DNA from 4 places in the Bradyrhizobium sp. DN3 genome. Region 2 is predicted to be linked to each of the others. Evidence: riboswitches for the same ligand, from Rfam matches in the RefSeq annotation. Region 2 holds a riboswitch; each other region holds the start of a gene.
What was found. Region 2 has a riboswitch for cobalamin ahead of AAE027_RS32635 (TonB-dependent receptor). Riboswitches for the same ligand answer to the same signal wherever they lie in the genome.

Region 1: linked by a shared signal. The riboswitch ahead of metE (5-methyltetrahydropteroyltriglutamate--homocysteine S-methyltransferase) and the one ahead of AAE027_RS32635 (TonB-dependent receptor) in region 2 are both predicted to bind cobalamin.
Region 3: linked by a shared signal. The riboswitch ahead of AAE027_RS20670 (TonB-dependent receptor) and the one ahead of AAE027_RS32635 (TonB-dependent receptor) in region 2 are both predicted to bind cobalamin.
Region 4: linked by a shared signal. The riboswitch ahead of AAE027_RS20755 (DUF1636 family protein) and the one ahead of AAE027_RS32635 (TonB-dependent receptor) in region 2 are both predicted to bind cobalamin.

What each region holds. Positions count from the first base shown of each region.
Region 1 is NZ_JAULLN010000020.1:131,821-135,227, forward strand. Features, by position in the region: gene metE (5-methyltetrahydropteroyltriglutamate--homocysteine S-methyltransferase) at 1-1,972, opposite strand, end outside; cobalamin riboswitch at 2,075-2,277, opposite strand; gene AAE027_RS27300 (nodulate formation efficiency C protein) at 3,267-3,407, shown strand, end outside.
Region 2 is NZ_JAULLN010000030.1:1,103-4,509, forward strand. Features, by position in the region: partial or broken gene AAE027_RS32635 (TonB-dependent receptor) at 1-1,877, opposite strand, end outside; cobalamin riboswitch at 2,078-2,292, opposite strand; gene AAE027_RS32640 (hypothetical protein) at 2,382-2,639, opposite strand; gene AAE027_RS32645 (hypothetical protein) at 2,791-3,000, opposite strand; gene AAE027_RS32650 (hypothetical protein) at 3,153-3,329, opposite strand.
Region 3 is NZ_JAULLN010000013.1:188,818-192,224, forward strand. Features, by position in the region: gene AAE027_RS20670 (TonB-dependent receptor) at 1-2,018, opposite strand, end outside; cobalamin riboswitch at 2,134-2,334, opposite strand; gene AAE027_RS20675 (histidine phosphatase family protein) at 2,407-2,979, shown strand; gene cobT (nicotinate-nucleotide--dimethylbenzimidazole phosphoribosyltransferase) at 2,986-3,407, opposite strand, start outside.
Region 4 is NZ_JAULLN010000013.1:205,591-208,997, reverse strand. Features, by position in the region: gene AAE027_RS20765 (cobyric acid synthase) at 1-348, opposite strand, end outside; gene cobO (cob(I)yrinic acid a,c-diamide adenosyltransferase) at 361-996, opposite strand; cobalamin riboswitch at 1,036-1,255, shown strand; gene AAE027_RS20755 (DUF1636 family protein) at 1,350-1,724, shown strand; gene cobW (cobalamin biosynthesis protein CobW) at 1,721-2,770, shown strand; gene cobN (cobaltochelatase subunit CobN) at 2,770-3,407, shown strand, end outside.

The sequences.
Region 1 (3,407 bases), on a different contig from region 2:
TTTGATCGGCGACGCCCGATGAGCAGATGCGGAAACAATCCCCGGCCCAGTCGAGATAAGCCGTCCACTCCGATCGACGCAACGGCAATCCTTCGCGGAGTGCAGCTTCGTCGATCTGGATCATGGTCGCACCAGCGTTCTCGAGATCGCGGACTTCGTCTCGGATCGCGAGCGCAATCTGGCGGCAGACCTCGCTTCTGGGAATATCATCGCGGACAAACGACCAGTTCAAGATCGTCACCGGTCCGGTCAACATCGCCTTCATCGGCTTCCTGGTTAGTGATTGCGCGTAGCGCCACCAGTCCACGGTGATCGGCTTCGGCCGCAAGACATCGCCAAACAGGATCGGTGGCCTGACGCAGCGCGAGCCGTAGGATTGCACCCATCCGTTCCTGGTAAATGCGAAGCCGGCGAGTTGCTCGCCGAAGTACTGTACCATGTCATTGCGCTCAAATTCACCGTGCACGAGGACGTCCAGACCGATGTCCTCCTGCCAACGTACGGCGCGCGCAGTCTCCTCCTTGAGGAACCTGTCGTATTGCTCGTCGCTCATCGCGCCTCGCGCATGCGCCGCACGGGCATTACGGACCTCTGTGGTCTGAGGAAACGATCCGATCGTCGTGGTCGGAAAAGCCGGTAGTCCGAAGCGATTGCTTTGGATCTCGGCACGACGGGCAAATGTGCTGGCGCGCCGGCGCATGGTCTGGTCGATAGCTCTCATCCGGACAGCGACATTGGCATCACGGATCTTCGGCGAAGTCCGGCGGACGGTCGCGGCACGTTCCGACTCGGCAAAGGCTGGCGCAACATTTTGGTCGCCCGCGAGTGCACGCGCCAGGATCGCAAGCTCGCGCATCTTCTGAACCGAGAAAGCAAGCCAGCTCTTGACGTCGGAAGCGAGACCGGTCTCGAGTTCAACATCGACCGGCACATGAAGCAGCGAACAGGATGGGGCGATCTGTACACGATCCTTGCCGAGCTTCGCAATCGCGGGTTCTAGCCGCTGGCGGAGCGACGACAAATTCGACCGCCATACATTCCGGCCGTCGACGACACCGAGCGACATGACGAGATCACTTCGTGCGCCGGCAATGATCTGATCCAATAACTGTGGCGCTCGAACCAGATCGAGGTGCAATCCGGCAATTGGCAGCCTCAAGGCGGTGTCTAGATTGTCGCCGAGGTCGCCGAAATAGCTGGCAACCATGATCTTGATGGCCGGGCCCTCCTTGGCGAGCCGGTCATAGGCATGTAGCAAAGATTTTCGCGACCCCTCATCCAGATCAAGAACCAGGCAGGGCTCGTCGAACTGAACCCAATTTGCCCCGCGTTTGGCCAATTCCTGCAGAACCTCGATATAGGCCGGTATCAGATCATCCAGTAGTGAGAGTGGCAGGAACGCAGGATCGGCACTCTTGCCGAGCTTCAAGAATGTAACCGGCCCGATCAGGACAGGGCGGGTCTGGAAGCCAAGGGCCTTGGCTTCCTCATACTCCTCGATCGGCTTTCGAGAGCGCAATCTGAAAGTCTGTCCCCTGTGAAACTCGGGGACCATGTAGTGGTAGTTGGTATCGAACCACTTGGTCATCTCCTGCGCGGGTGCGCCAAATCCGCGCGGTCCGTGACCGCAACTCGCACCCTGGTCGTCGCATTGTGAACCGCGGGCCATGGCGAAGTACGTCTTGAGCGAAACGGATTCGGTTTTCGAGGCGTAGATCTCCGGGATGGCGCCAACCATGACACTTGTGTCGAGCACCTGGTCATACAGCGAGAAATCGTTCGATGGAATGACCGTGACGCCGATAGATTTCTGACGAGCCCAGTTCGCGGCACGCAGGCCAGCTGCGTCCTCGAGCAACTGCTGTTCGCTGCTTTTTCCGGCCCAGTAGCTTTCTAGAGCGAGTTTGAGCTCGCGCCTGGGACCGATGCGTGGCGTTCCGAGCGTGGCAACCGGAAGAGAGAGAAGAGACATAGCGTTAACCCATGTTGGGGGCAAAGGCCATGGCGGACGCAGGCAGGGGAAGTCGCGCAGTGCGACGGCTGCTTGGCGCACCACCGGGACACCCCGCCCGTGGACGAATATATTGTCGGGGCAGGTCTCCTGGCTCGCGGGTCATCGCTGCTGTCCGGCCTTCCCGAAGCCGCGCAGGCTTCAGTGACATCGTTGGACAGCGGCTCGCCGCTCACAGTTGCGGGGGCAGCGCCGGCATGTTCACCGGCTTCCCTCTTAGCTCCGGATCAAATGGAAACCGGAGAACCTCGACGACTTGGATTATCGGCAAGAGAACTCTTCCGTCAACCTCTCAGATTTGTCTCAAGCTAAATGCTGCGACATCTGCTACGCGAATGGCCGTGCATCTCTATCGTTGAGACGATGTAGAAGCGCTCTCCAATCAGCGATATCGGAATGACCATCGGAGCTGCCCGCGGCCCGCACGCCAGATAGGTGGAAGGGACAAATGCGGCTTGCGCGGTCGGGACTGCGGCCTCGAGCAGAACGCATTTGATGCAAGCCCCGGCTTCCCAGCGGTTCTTCGAGCACGTCCGCCATCCAGCCGCCTTCTCGACCAACAGGATCCGGGTTGAGTAGGCCCAAGACACCTGGCGAAGCCAGCAACATACCCGGCGAGCACGTTGATTTGCGGTGCCAGCCCGACTCCAAATGCTCGGCGGTGAAGATCGGCTTCGCGTCGTTAGCCATCGAGTGCAAAGCGCAGTTGGCTGAGGCTGCTCTCGAATTCCGGAGCCGAAAGGAGGCGCCAAACGCGCCATGGCCCCTTGGCCGCAAGTGCCCAAAGGCATGGCAGAGATCGAAAGCCCACATTCCGGCAACGATACCGAACCAAACGGTTCAATGGCGGCACACGTGCTCCCAATTCTCATCAGGAACTTGGCACCGAGGCGTTCCGCTGCGCCGTCGAATACCCGCTGCGTGCGAGGATGCATAAGCCGCGATGGATAGGCTGAATGGAACCATCGAAACGTGCGCAAGTCGGAAAGTCGACAAAGAGGACACAAAACCGGTGCGAATTGCCGTCTATTACGTGGCACGAAGAATGCAAGTCCTCGGCATGCCCAGTCTCCTCCTGCTGGGCATGTCCAGCACAGCAAATTGAGGCTGTCGCTGGCAACTGAAGTTAGCGGCGCGCGACATAGAGGGGAGCGCATGCTCGCGCGGGACCGGCGGTCGCCCCGTTGCGTCGCCGCTAACTTCTTGCGCTCGCGCATAACAGGTTGAAGGTTACCCGCTTTGGAACGACGTGTGGATGAATAGGCCGACGGTTATGAAGAAAATGTCTGGAAGACGCGCGCTATGGTTTTGTCTCGGTCGATTCCTGATCTGCCTGGCCGGGCTGGCTGCGACGAGCAACATTGTTCGCGCCAACGACAGCGCGCCTGTCGAAAGA
Region 2 (3,407 bases):
TTCTGCCAGATGTTCCAGGTGACACCCGCACTCGCGGTGTAGCGCGAGACCAGCGGCACGTCATTGCCGGCCCAGACGCCTTCGCGGAAGACAGCCCTCGTATAAGCCGTGCCGGCGCGCAAGAGCAGAGCGTCATTGACGCGATAGGAGACACTGGTCTCCGAGCCGAAACGGCGGGTCGGATCGAGATTGGTGTTGTAGAACAGGATTGGATTGAAATGGATCTCGTTAGCGAGGTCCATCAGATAGAGACTGCTCTGCATCTGAAGACCGCCTCCCTTGATACGCAGCCCAGCCTCGACATCCTGCGAGGTCTGGGTCTTGAGCTGGAACGTTTGCGGCAGCGGATTGAAGAAGGGGTCGAATGAGGGTCCCGACGACACCCGCTCGTCGACGTCAGGCGTGCGAAACGCCCGCGCGGCGCGGCCGAACAGCGAGACCATGTCGTTGAGGCGATGCTCGGCACCGAGGTGCAGCGCATATTGGGTCTCGTCGCTCCTGAGCGGGAGCGCGCCGATGTCGGCGTTGAACGGAGCCGTCGGATCAAAATTGTCGCGTGCCGACAGACTGATGGTCTGCACCCGCGCGCCATAGGAAACGTCGGTCGTGGGCGTCACACCCAATGTGTGCTGAAAATAGCCCGCAACGGTCTGCTGCCTGAGGTCGTAATTGTGCCAGGCGGCGAGACCCTGGCCGGCGCCGCGGTTCTGCTGAAAGCTCGCATCGTAATAGTCGATGCCGGTCAAGAGCTGGGACGGCATTCCGAACAGAAGGCTCTTCACGCTGAGCCGCGGCGTGATCGACCATGTCGTCAGATCGGCCTCGACATAGGTCGAGGTGAACAAGGCGGGCGCCGGCGTCGGACTGGAGAAGAATGCACTCTGCTGCCTCTTGTCGCGCATGCCGCCGTCGACGATGAGATCGACGCCGTTCACCAGGGTTTTTGTGAAGCCCGCTGTCGCGCCAATACCTTGCTGGTTAGCATAGTTGAAGGGCGTGCTGGTCCCCTTCCGGTTAGTCGCGAGCTCGTCGAGGCCGATCGAGGGATCGACGGTGCGGCCCCCCGGCAGTCGCAGTTCCTGATTGTCGCTGGTCACGGTCAGGAAAGCAGTCAACCCCGGCGTCGTGTAGTTCAGATTGCCGATACCGTTCTCCTGGGAATAGCGATTGTTGTCGCGATAGCCATCGGTCTTGACGGTATTGCCGTAAAACGAGGTCGACCACGGACCGGAATTGAGCGATGTCGAGACGTTGCCGAGCCTGGTGTTGAACTAGCCGAAGCCGGCCTCGATGCGCGCGGCCATGGGCGGTCCGCCGACGCCGTTCTTGGTGGCGATGTTGATGACGCCGCCGACCGCATTGTCCCCATAGAGCACCGCACCGGAATTGCCGCGCGTGATCTCGATACGCTCGATGGAATTGAGCGGGATGGTAGCAAGGTCCACCTGCGCCATGTCGATGTCGTTCAGCCGTCGTCCGTTGACCAGCACCAGCGTGTTGGCGGTTGCGAACGCGCCGAAGCCGCGCAGGTCGACACTGGTCTTGGCGCCGATCGGACCGCCATAGAACGTCGTGATCTGGGCGCCCGGTACTTGCGTCGAGATGATCTCGGCAAGCGTCTGCGACGGCGCATGGGCGATGTCGGCGGCCGTGATGACGCTCGTGGCGGCGCCGACGATGCCTCCATTGTTGCTGGCCGCCTCGCCGCCAGAGCCGGACGAGCCGGTCCGTGTCGGCGCGCCGTTCGGCATCGCCCGGCGCCTCCCCGTGTCGCCATCGCTGGTCGCCCTGGCACGCGTGCGGTTCTGATCGTCGGGCCTGGTCACTTCGACCGGTGGCAACTGCTCGGCGGCAGTCTGGGCGCGGGCGCCCCTCATATTGAAGACAACAACGGGAATGATGAAGCTGGACGCCAGCCAGGCCGTGCGACGGCACCGGACGGCGGCGGAAACGGAAGACATGCGAATAAAACCTCGGCAGGACGTCAGTGGCACGTCACAGCGAACGAGGTTTCACGACGGAGCGATCAATCGCTCCGGTGAAGCTAATGTCTGTACTCCCCGACCGACATCTTCGCGTGTGACCACGGCTGACGGCAGGTCTCCTGGCTCGCGGGTCGTGACCTCTCCGTCGCCTTCCCAGGACCGAGATTCCCAGTGGCATAGGACGAGAGATTCGCCGCTTACAGTTGCGGGGGCAGCCATGGCATTGAGAAGATCCCAGCGTTGGGAAAATCTCGCACCACGTTCCCTTTTGATCTCCGTGAGGAGAACCGTCGTGGATCTTTTACGAGTCGTGCAGCCCGGGAGTCAATCGGCTGGTTGCATCTGGCAGCGACAACTCGCCGCTACCGGTGCGTCCCGCAAGCAGAGGCCCAGCAGCTACGTCCGCCCTCGCGGGCGCTGGGCCTGCGCCCAAGCGACGGCGACGTCGCGTGGCGGAACATCGATGCGCTTGATCGGCGTTAGTTCGCCGGAGGCAGAGACGATCGCTGTCTCCTCGCGGCGGCAGCGCGAACACACGAAACGGACCTCACGCGGGAATGCCGACCAGCTTGAACGTTTGACGTTGGCAGCCATCGGCCAAGCGTCGCAATGCGAGCACGACACCAGGAGCCGGCCGGGATCGAGCATACCCATTCAATCGGACTCCACGTCTTGCCCGCTTCCTTCAATGATTGATCCAAGTGAATCGTTCCGGTGCCTGGGCACCGCCGACGGCCTCCTGTCTTTTGGCGCGTCGTCAGCGACTTTGGGTGCGTCGCTCCCGACCTTCGCACGCATCAAGAACTCAGCGAGCCCCCTTGAGGGTGCAGGAGGTCGTGCAGGTGACCGTGGTGCCGTGATCGCATGACTTGCAGGCGCTGACGCACTGGTTCATGTCGCGAGGATTGTAGCTGTAGTTTCGCATCGGGCAGGTCGACGTCGAGCCGGTGATGTCCTGCTCCTGATCGCAGGCCGCCGTCATGAGCGCGAATATGATCACTGCAACGAGGCGCATGGGATTGCCCGTCAAACATGGCAAGTGACACTCGCGAGGCGCGCTGCATCGCAACGAGCCCCGGCCTTCCCACCGCGAGCCATCGCCAATCAGCGACGCCCGCATGCGTCTGAGAATGCGCGCCAAATGTTAAGAACGGATTGCAGTCGGCCTCAAGCAGCAGCGCTGGTCGCGATCGCCTGCCGCATATCCACTGCCAGCTGGCGGTACTGCTCGGCGAGCTTCAGATAGAACTCGCGCTTGGTGCTGTCGGTGGCGAGCTTGGCGATCAGCTCGCACTCGGCGGAGAGCGTCTCGAACCGTTCGAGCCTGTCCTCAAGGTGTGTCATCGGCGTGTCCCCATCTGACGCCTCAGGGACGTCGAGCCTAAGCCCGGGAAATAGGTCACGGCGAACATCGTTATGGAG
Region 3 (3,407 bases), on a different contig from region 2:
GTATTGCCGGAGAACGAGCCGCCTGCAAAGTTGTAGTCGGCATAGCGCGCATCGACATAGGCGATGTTGCCCCAGAGACGCAGGGGCTCGATCGGGCGCACGGCCCCCGCGAGCTCCACGCCCTTCGACTCCTGCCGCCCGGCGATGTTGAGCTGCATGCCGCCGGCTGCGGCATAGACGTTCTTGCGCACGATGTCGTAGGCGGAAAACGACCACTCCGCCCGGTTGTCCCAGAACAGGTGCTTGACGCCGGTCTCATAGGTGCGCGCGGTGGTCAGGTCGAGCGGCTGGGTGGGTGCGAGCAGGAAAATGTTGTTGGCTGCGATATCGGCGCCGGTGGCGTACTGGCTGAAGAAGGTCAGGCCAGGAACGGCCTCCCAGGTGTAGCCGATGCGGCCGGTGACCGGCGCCCAGTCTTTCGTGAAGGGAAAGCCGGCCTTCTCTAACCCGTTCTTGTCGGTCGAGTTGCGGTCGAGCCCGATGTGCTCGACACGCAGGCCCCCGATCAGCGCGAAGCTGCGGGTCAGCTTCAGCCGGTCCTCGAACGACAGCGCCTCGTTGTCGATGCGCGCGGTCTGCTGCTGTGTCGTGAGCAGACCATAAAAGCCGCGGTTGGGATCGACCAGCGAAACGGAATCGCCGGGAAAGTTTGCCGCGCCCGGCCTTATGAAATCGAGATAGCTCGACGAGAGCGTCGTGACCAGCCGGTTGTCCAAGCCCGCGATATCAGTGTCCCAGATCAGGTCGGTGACGTTGCCGACCAGACGCTGGCTGTGTGCGACATAGAAGCGTTCGCGATCGACCAGGTTCGTCGTGGAATTGAACGCCTCGATCTCGTTGTTGAACCAGGTGCGCTCTGCGCCGTAGCCATAGGTTTGGCTTTTCAGCGTCAAATCGGGCGCGAGCTTCAGCTCGAAGCCGCCGCGCAGCCAGACCTCCTGGGCGACGTTGCGATTGTCGAGGACGTTGTAATTGGTGTTGAAGGTACGATCATCGATGGTGACGGCACCGAGATTGGTTCCGTTGTAGTTCGAGACGTAATTGCCGGAGACGATGCCGCTCGTGGCGTGCGAGCCGCTGAAGGCGATCGGCACCAGCGGCGCGCCCCAATAGGCCTTCGAGCGATCCTCCCGATATTCGATCGCGCCCCAGACCTTGAGGCTGTCGGAGATGCGGTAGTTGAGCTGGCCGGACGTGTCGAACGTCTTGACATTGGTATCGTCGGCAAAGCCGTTGAGCGTGGAACGGCTGATGTCGAAGCGGTAGTCCAGCCCCTGCACGTTGGTGCTGCCGCCGGAGCCGTAATGGGCGCGGAACGAGTTCAGGGAATCCCAGGAGAAGTCAGCTTCATTCCGGATCGGTCCGGTATGCGGCTGCTTGGTGACGAAGTTGATCGCGCCGCCGGCAGCGCCCTCGCCCGAGATCAGCGAGGCCGGGCCCTTCAGGAATTCCACGGCCTCGAGATTGGCGGTATCCGCGATCCGCGAGGTCATGTTCTGCGGACCGATCTTGATGCCGTTGTAGAGCGTGTTGATCTGGCTGTTGGTGAAGCCGCGCATGGAGAAGGCCGAAGGTTCAGCCGGGTTGTCGCCGGAGGTGACACCGACTGCGCCCTGCGCCACCTCGGAGACAGTGCGATAGCCCTGCTCGCGCATCGTCTCGGCCGAAATCACCTCGACGGTCGCCGGCGTTTCACGCACGGTGAGGCCGAGCCGCGAGGCGCTTTCGGCGACCGCATTGCTGTTGAGCGGCGTTGCTGCCGCGGCGGCCGGCGCGACAGGCTTGGGCGCTGCGGACGCGGCCGCCGGTCTGCGTGCAGCTGCACGGCGGGCGCTCTGCGCCTCCCGGCCCGCCGGCTTGGCCTGCTTGCGGGATTGCGCCGGCGACACCTCGACCGGCGGCAGGGGTTCGCGGGCCTGCTGCGCCAGTGCGGCAGATACATCCGCGGCGGCTAGTGACGCAAGAGCTGCGGAGGCAAGCAGGAAGCGGCGCGGTCGTACAATGCGGGTGGAAGACACGGTTCGAAACCTCGGTATGACGTCAGTGGCACGTCACAGCGAACGAGGTCTCACCCTGGGCTAATCAGCCGTCCGATGAAGCCGAATGTCTGTACTCCCCGACCGACATCTTCGCGTGTGACCACGGCTGACGGCAGGTCTCCTGGCTCGCGGGTCGTGACCGCTTCGTCGCCTTCCCGGGACCGAGGACCCAGTGGCTTCTGACGAAGGATTCACCGCTTACAGTTGCGGGGGCAGCCGCGGCATTGGGGCAATGTCCCCGCACCGCATTCCCTTTTCATCCCCTCTCGGGGAAACCGTCGAAGCCATCTAGGATTACGACCAAGACAGAGTCAATGTGCAAGCTGCGGCGTTATTGCCACAACAACCAACTTCCTCGGAGATGAGCGTGGAAGGCGAGACCTTCCTCTGGCTGATACGGCATGCACCGGTCGACGGCGTCACAGGGACGATCCACGCGGCTGACGCGCCGGCCGATCTCGGCGATCGCGCGCAATTGCAGGCCCTGCGGCAGTGCCTGCCGCGAGGCGCTGCGAGCTATGCCAGCCCGTCGCGGCGCACGGTCGAGACCGCCCAGGCGCTGGGACTCGCGCCCGAGCTGATGCCCGAATTCAGTGAACAAGATTTTGGCGCATGGACCGGCCGTCGGCATGACGAGATCGGCGCGGCTGGCGACGAGGCCTATGCGCAATTCTGGAGCGATCCGGCGCGCGGACGTCCGCCGGGCGGCGAGAGCTTTGAGGATCAGGTCACGCGCGTCCGGCTTGGGCTCTCGCGGATCGGCGCGGGCTCCGCAGCGCTCGTCGTGCATTCCGGCACGATCCGCGCTGCGCTCTGCATCGCGCTGGATCTGACACCGCACGCCGCCTTGCGCTTCGTGATCGATCCGCTGTCGCTCACCCGGATCGACCGGCTCGCCACCGGGTGGCGCGTCGTTTCCGTCAATCAGCGATTGGCCTGAGCCGGGTCAGGCCGGGCGATCCGGTACATTGGCCTGCGCAAACGTCGCCATGCCGTTGTGGAGCGCGCAAGCCGACCGCACCAGCGGCAGCGCGATCGCGGCGCCCGATCCCTCCCCAAGCCTGAGATCGAGGCTGATCAGCGGCTGCACGTTCAGCGCACGCAGCACCAGCCGATGCCCCTGCTCTGCCGATTGATGCGACGGCAGCAGGAACGGCCGGCACGACGGGTTGATCCGCACCGCCGCCAGCGCCGCCACCGACACGATGAAGCCGTCGATCAATACAGGGATGCGGCGTTGCGCAGCTGCAATGATCGCGCCTGAGATCGCCGCGATCTCGAGACCGCCGACGGCGCACAGGATGCTTTCGGGCGAAGCCCTCGCAATGCCATGGCGCGCAATCGCGGCATCGATCACCCGCGCCTTGT
Region 4 (3,407 bases), on a different contig from region 2:
CAGCACGGCGCCCATCAGCGAAGGTTTCATCGCCGCATAGTCACGTGCACGGGCGGTTGCGATGCGCTTGCCGTGGACGACGACTTGCGCGCCGACATCGGTCTCCGGCTTCAGCAGCACCGGGTTCATGTCGGTGTGCGGCTCGACGCCTGCGGCGAGCGCTTGGAGCGCCTGGGCGCGGCCGATCTCGCCGCCATCGACGGTGACGGCCGCGTTGTTCGACATGTTCTGCGGCTTGAACGGCAGCACGCGCAGGCCACGTCGCGTGAAGACGCGCGCCAGGCCGGCAACGATGAGCGACTTGCCCACGTCCGAGCCGGCCCCTTGGATCATCAGCGCGCGCGCCATAGCGAGATGGTCTCAGAATTCGACGCCGGCTTGCGCTTTGATGCCGGAGCGGAAGGGATGTTTGACCAGCGTCATCTCGGTGACGAGGTCGGCGATCTCGATCAGCTCGTCCTTGGCGTTGCGCCCGGTGAGGACGACATGCGTCATCGGCGGCTTCTGCGTGGTGAGGAATTCGACGACCTCGGCGATATCGAGATAGTCGTAGCGCAGCGCAATGTTGATCTCGTCGAGCACGACCATGCGCAGGTTGGGATCTGATATCAGCTCCTTGGCCTTCTCCCAGCCGGCGCGCGCGGCGGCGATGTCGCGGGCGCGGTCCTGCGTCTCCCAGGTGAAACCTTCGCCCATCGCGTGGAACTGGCAGAGATCGCCGAAATGGCCGGTGAGCAGGCGCCGCTCGCCGGTATCCCAGGCGCCCTTGATGAACTGCACCACTGCGCAGGGGAAGCCGTGGGCGACGCAGCGGACGATCATGCCGAAGGCGGAGGACGACTTGCCCTTGCCGGCGCCGGTGTGGACGATGATGAGGCCTTTTTCGCCGCTCTTGGTCGCCATGATCTTGTCGCGGGCGGCCTTCTTCTTCGCCATTTTTGCAGCGTGGCGGGCGTCGGTTTGCTCGCCCGTTTGGGTCTCTGGTTCAGGCGTCATCGTACCAGTCCTTCGGCTTGACAAGTGGCGGCCAGCGGCAAATGGTGGGCCGGCGTTGGTTCCTGTCCTATGACAGGCGAAGAGGGAATGCGATAGGGTCCGAATCGGCAAGATTTGGGTCCAAAATGCAGCCGCCCCCGCGACCGTGACCGGAGAGATGCCCGAAGCCACTGACCCCTGACGGGATCGGGAAGGCGGGGATCGAAGGGCAAGGCCCTGCTCCGCAAGCCGGGAGACCTGCCAGCGCGGACGATTTTGGACCGGCGGACGGGGTGTTCCGCGACGGGGAAACGGGCCCCTGAAAAGTGGTTCGTGCGCCTCTTCGCCTCCCGCTGTTTATTCTGGAAGAGGCGATGACGGTCACACTTCACGTCTGCATTACCTGCCGTGCTGGTCAGGCGCTTGGCGAGGGCGAGACGACGCCCGGCAAGCGGTTGCATGGTGCGATCCTGGACGCCGGCGTGCCCGATGGCGTCAGCGTGGTTCCCGTCGAATGCCTGTCGGCCTGCAGCCAGGGCTGCTCGGTCGCGCTCAGCGCACCCGGCCGCTGGTCCTATGTCTATGGCCGCCTGTCGGATGCGAACGCGCGCGACGTGATCGCGGGCGCTGCGGCCTATGCCGCCGCGCCTGATGGCCTCGTGCCCTGGCGCAGCCGGCCGGAAATATTCCGCAAGCAATCGCTTGCCCGCATTCCCCCCATTGCCGTCGTGCCGGAGGCCGCCGAATGAATTCGCTCGCAAAAGTCCCGGTCACGGTGGTCACGGGTTTTCTCGGCTCCGGCAAGACGACGTTGATCCAGCATCTGCTCGCCAATGCCGGCGGCAAGAAGCTCGCCGTGCTCGTCAACGAGTTCGGCAGCGAGGGCGTCGATGGCGAGATCCTGAAGTCGTGCGCCGACGCCAATTGCCCCGAGGAGAACATCGTCGAGCTCGCCAATGGCTGCATCTGCTGCACTGTCGCCGACGATTTCATTCCGACCATGGAGCAGCTCTTGGCGCGCCCAGTGCGGCCCGATCACATCCTGATCGAGACCTCGGGCCTGGCGCTGCCAAAGCCGCTGCTGAAGGCCTTCGATTGGCCGGAGATCCGCTCGCGCATTACGGTCGACGGTGTGATCGCGCTGGCCGATGCCGAAGCCGTCGCGGCCGGCCGCTTCGCGCCGGATCCCGCTGCGGTCGAAGCGCAGCGCGCGGCCGACGAAAACCTCGATCACGAGACGCCGCTGTCGGAAGTGTTCGAGGACCAGATCGCCTGTGCCGACATCGTGCTGTTGACCAAGGCCGATCTTGCGGGCGCCGCGGGGATTGAAGCCGCCAAGGCCGCGATCACCGCCGAGATGCCGCGCCGCGTGCCGATGCTCCCCGTCACCGATGGCGCGATCGATGCGCGCGTCATCCTCGGCCTCGGCGCTGCCGCGGAGAACGATCTTGCCGCGCGTCCGTCGCATCACGATGGCGAGGACGAGCACGAGCATGACGATTTTGCCTCGGTCGTGATCGATCTTCCGGAAGTGTCTAATGTCGATGCGCTGGTCGCCTCCGTCCAGCGCCTGGCGCGCGAGCAGAACGTGCTGCGTGCGAAAGGCTATATCGCGGTCGCGGGCAAGCCGATGCGCCTGTTGTTGCAAGCGGTCGGCGAGCGCGTGCGCCACCAGTTCGATAAGCCCTGGGCTGCCGGCGTACGGCAGTCGAAGCTCGTCGTGATTGGCGAGCACGGTGATATCGACGAGGCCGCGATCAGGTCAGGACTTGGTCTTTCAGGATCTGGCATCTGATGCACGTCGTTTTTCGCGAGAGCCGCGGTCTCGAGGAGACCGCGACGCCAAGGGACATCGGCCAGGACCCGGCCGATCTCGTGGTGCTCTCGTATTCGGATTCCGATCTTGCCGCGTTCGCGGCCGGCTGGCGGCGCGGCCGCGACAGCCTGCCGTCGCTGCGGCTCGCCAATCTTGCGGAGCTGCGTCATCCGCTTTCGGTCGACACCTATATCGAGCGCACGCTGTCGCAGGTGCGCGGCATCCTGGTGCGGTTGATTGGCGGTGAGTCCTACTGGCCGTATGGTCTCGCGGCGCTCCAGCAACTTGCCAAGGACCGTAACATCGTGCTGGCCGTGCTGCCGGCCGATGGCCGCGACGATACGCGGCTGGACGCGTATTCGACCTTGCCGGTTTCGACGCTGCGCCGGCTCAAGGTGCTCTGCGACACCGGCGGCCCGGTCGCGGCGCAAGCTGCGATCGCACAGCTCGCGCTGGCCTCGGGGCTCTACGCCGGGCCAGTCGTCGGCGAGATGACCGTGCCCGAGATGGGATTCTACGATCCCGCGCGTGGCGTCATTGCTGCGCCGGTGGGCGGCGAGGGGAAGCCCCGCGCGCTGGTGACGTTCTATCGCTCCTATCTCACTGCTGCGGACAC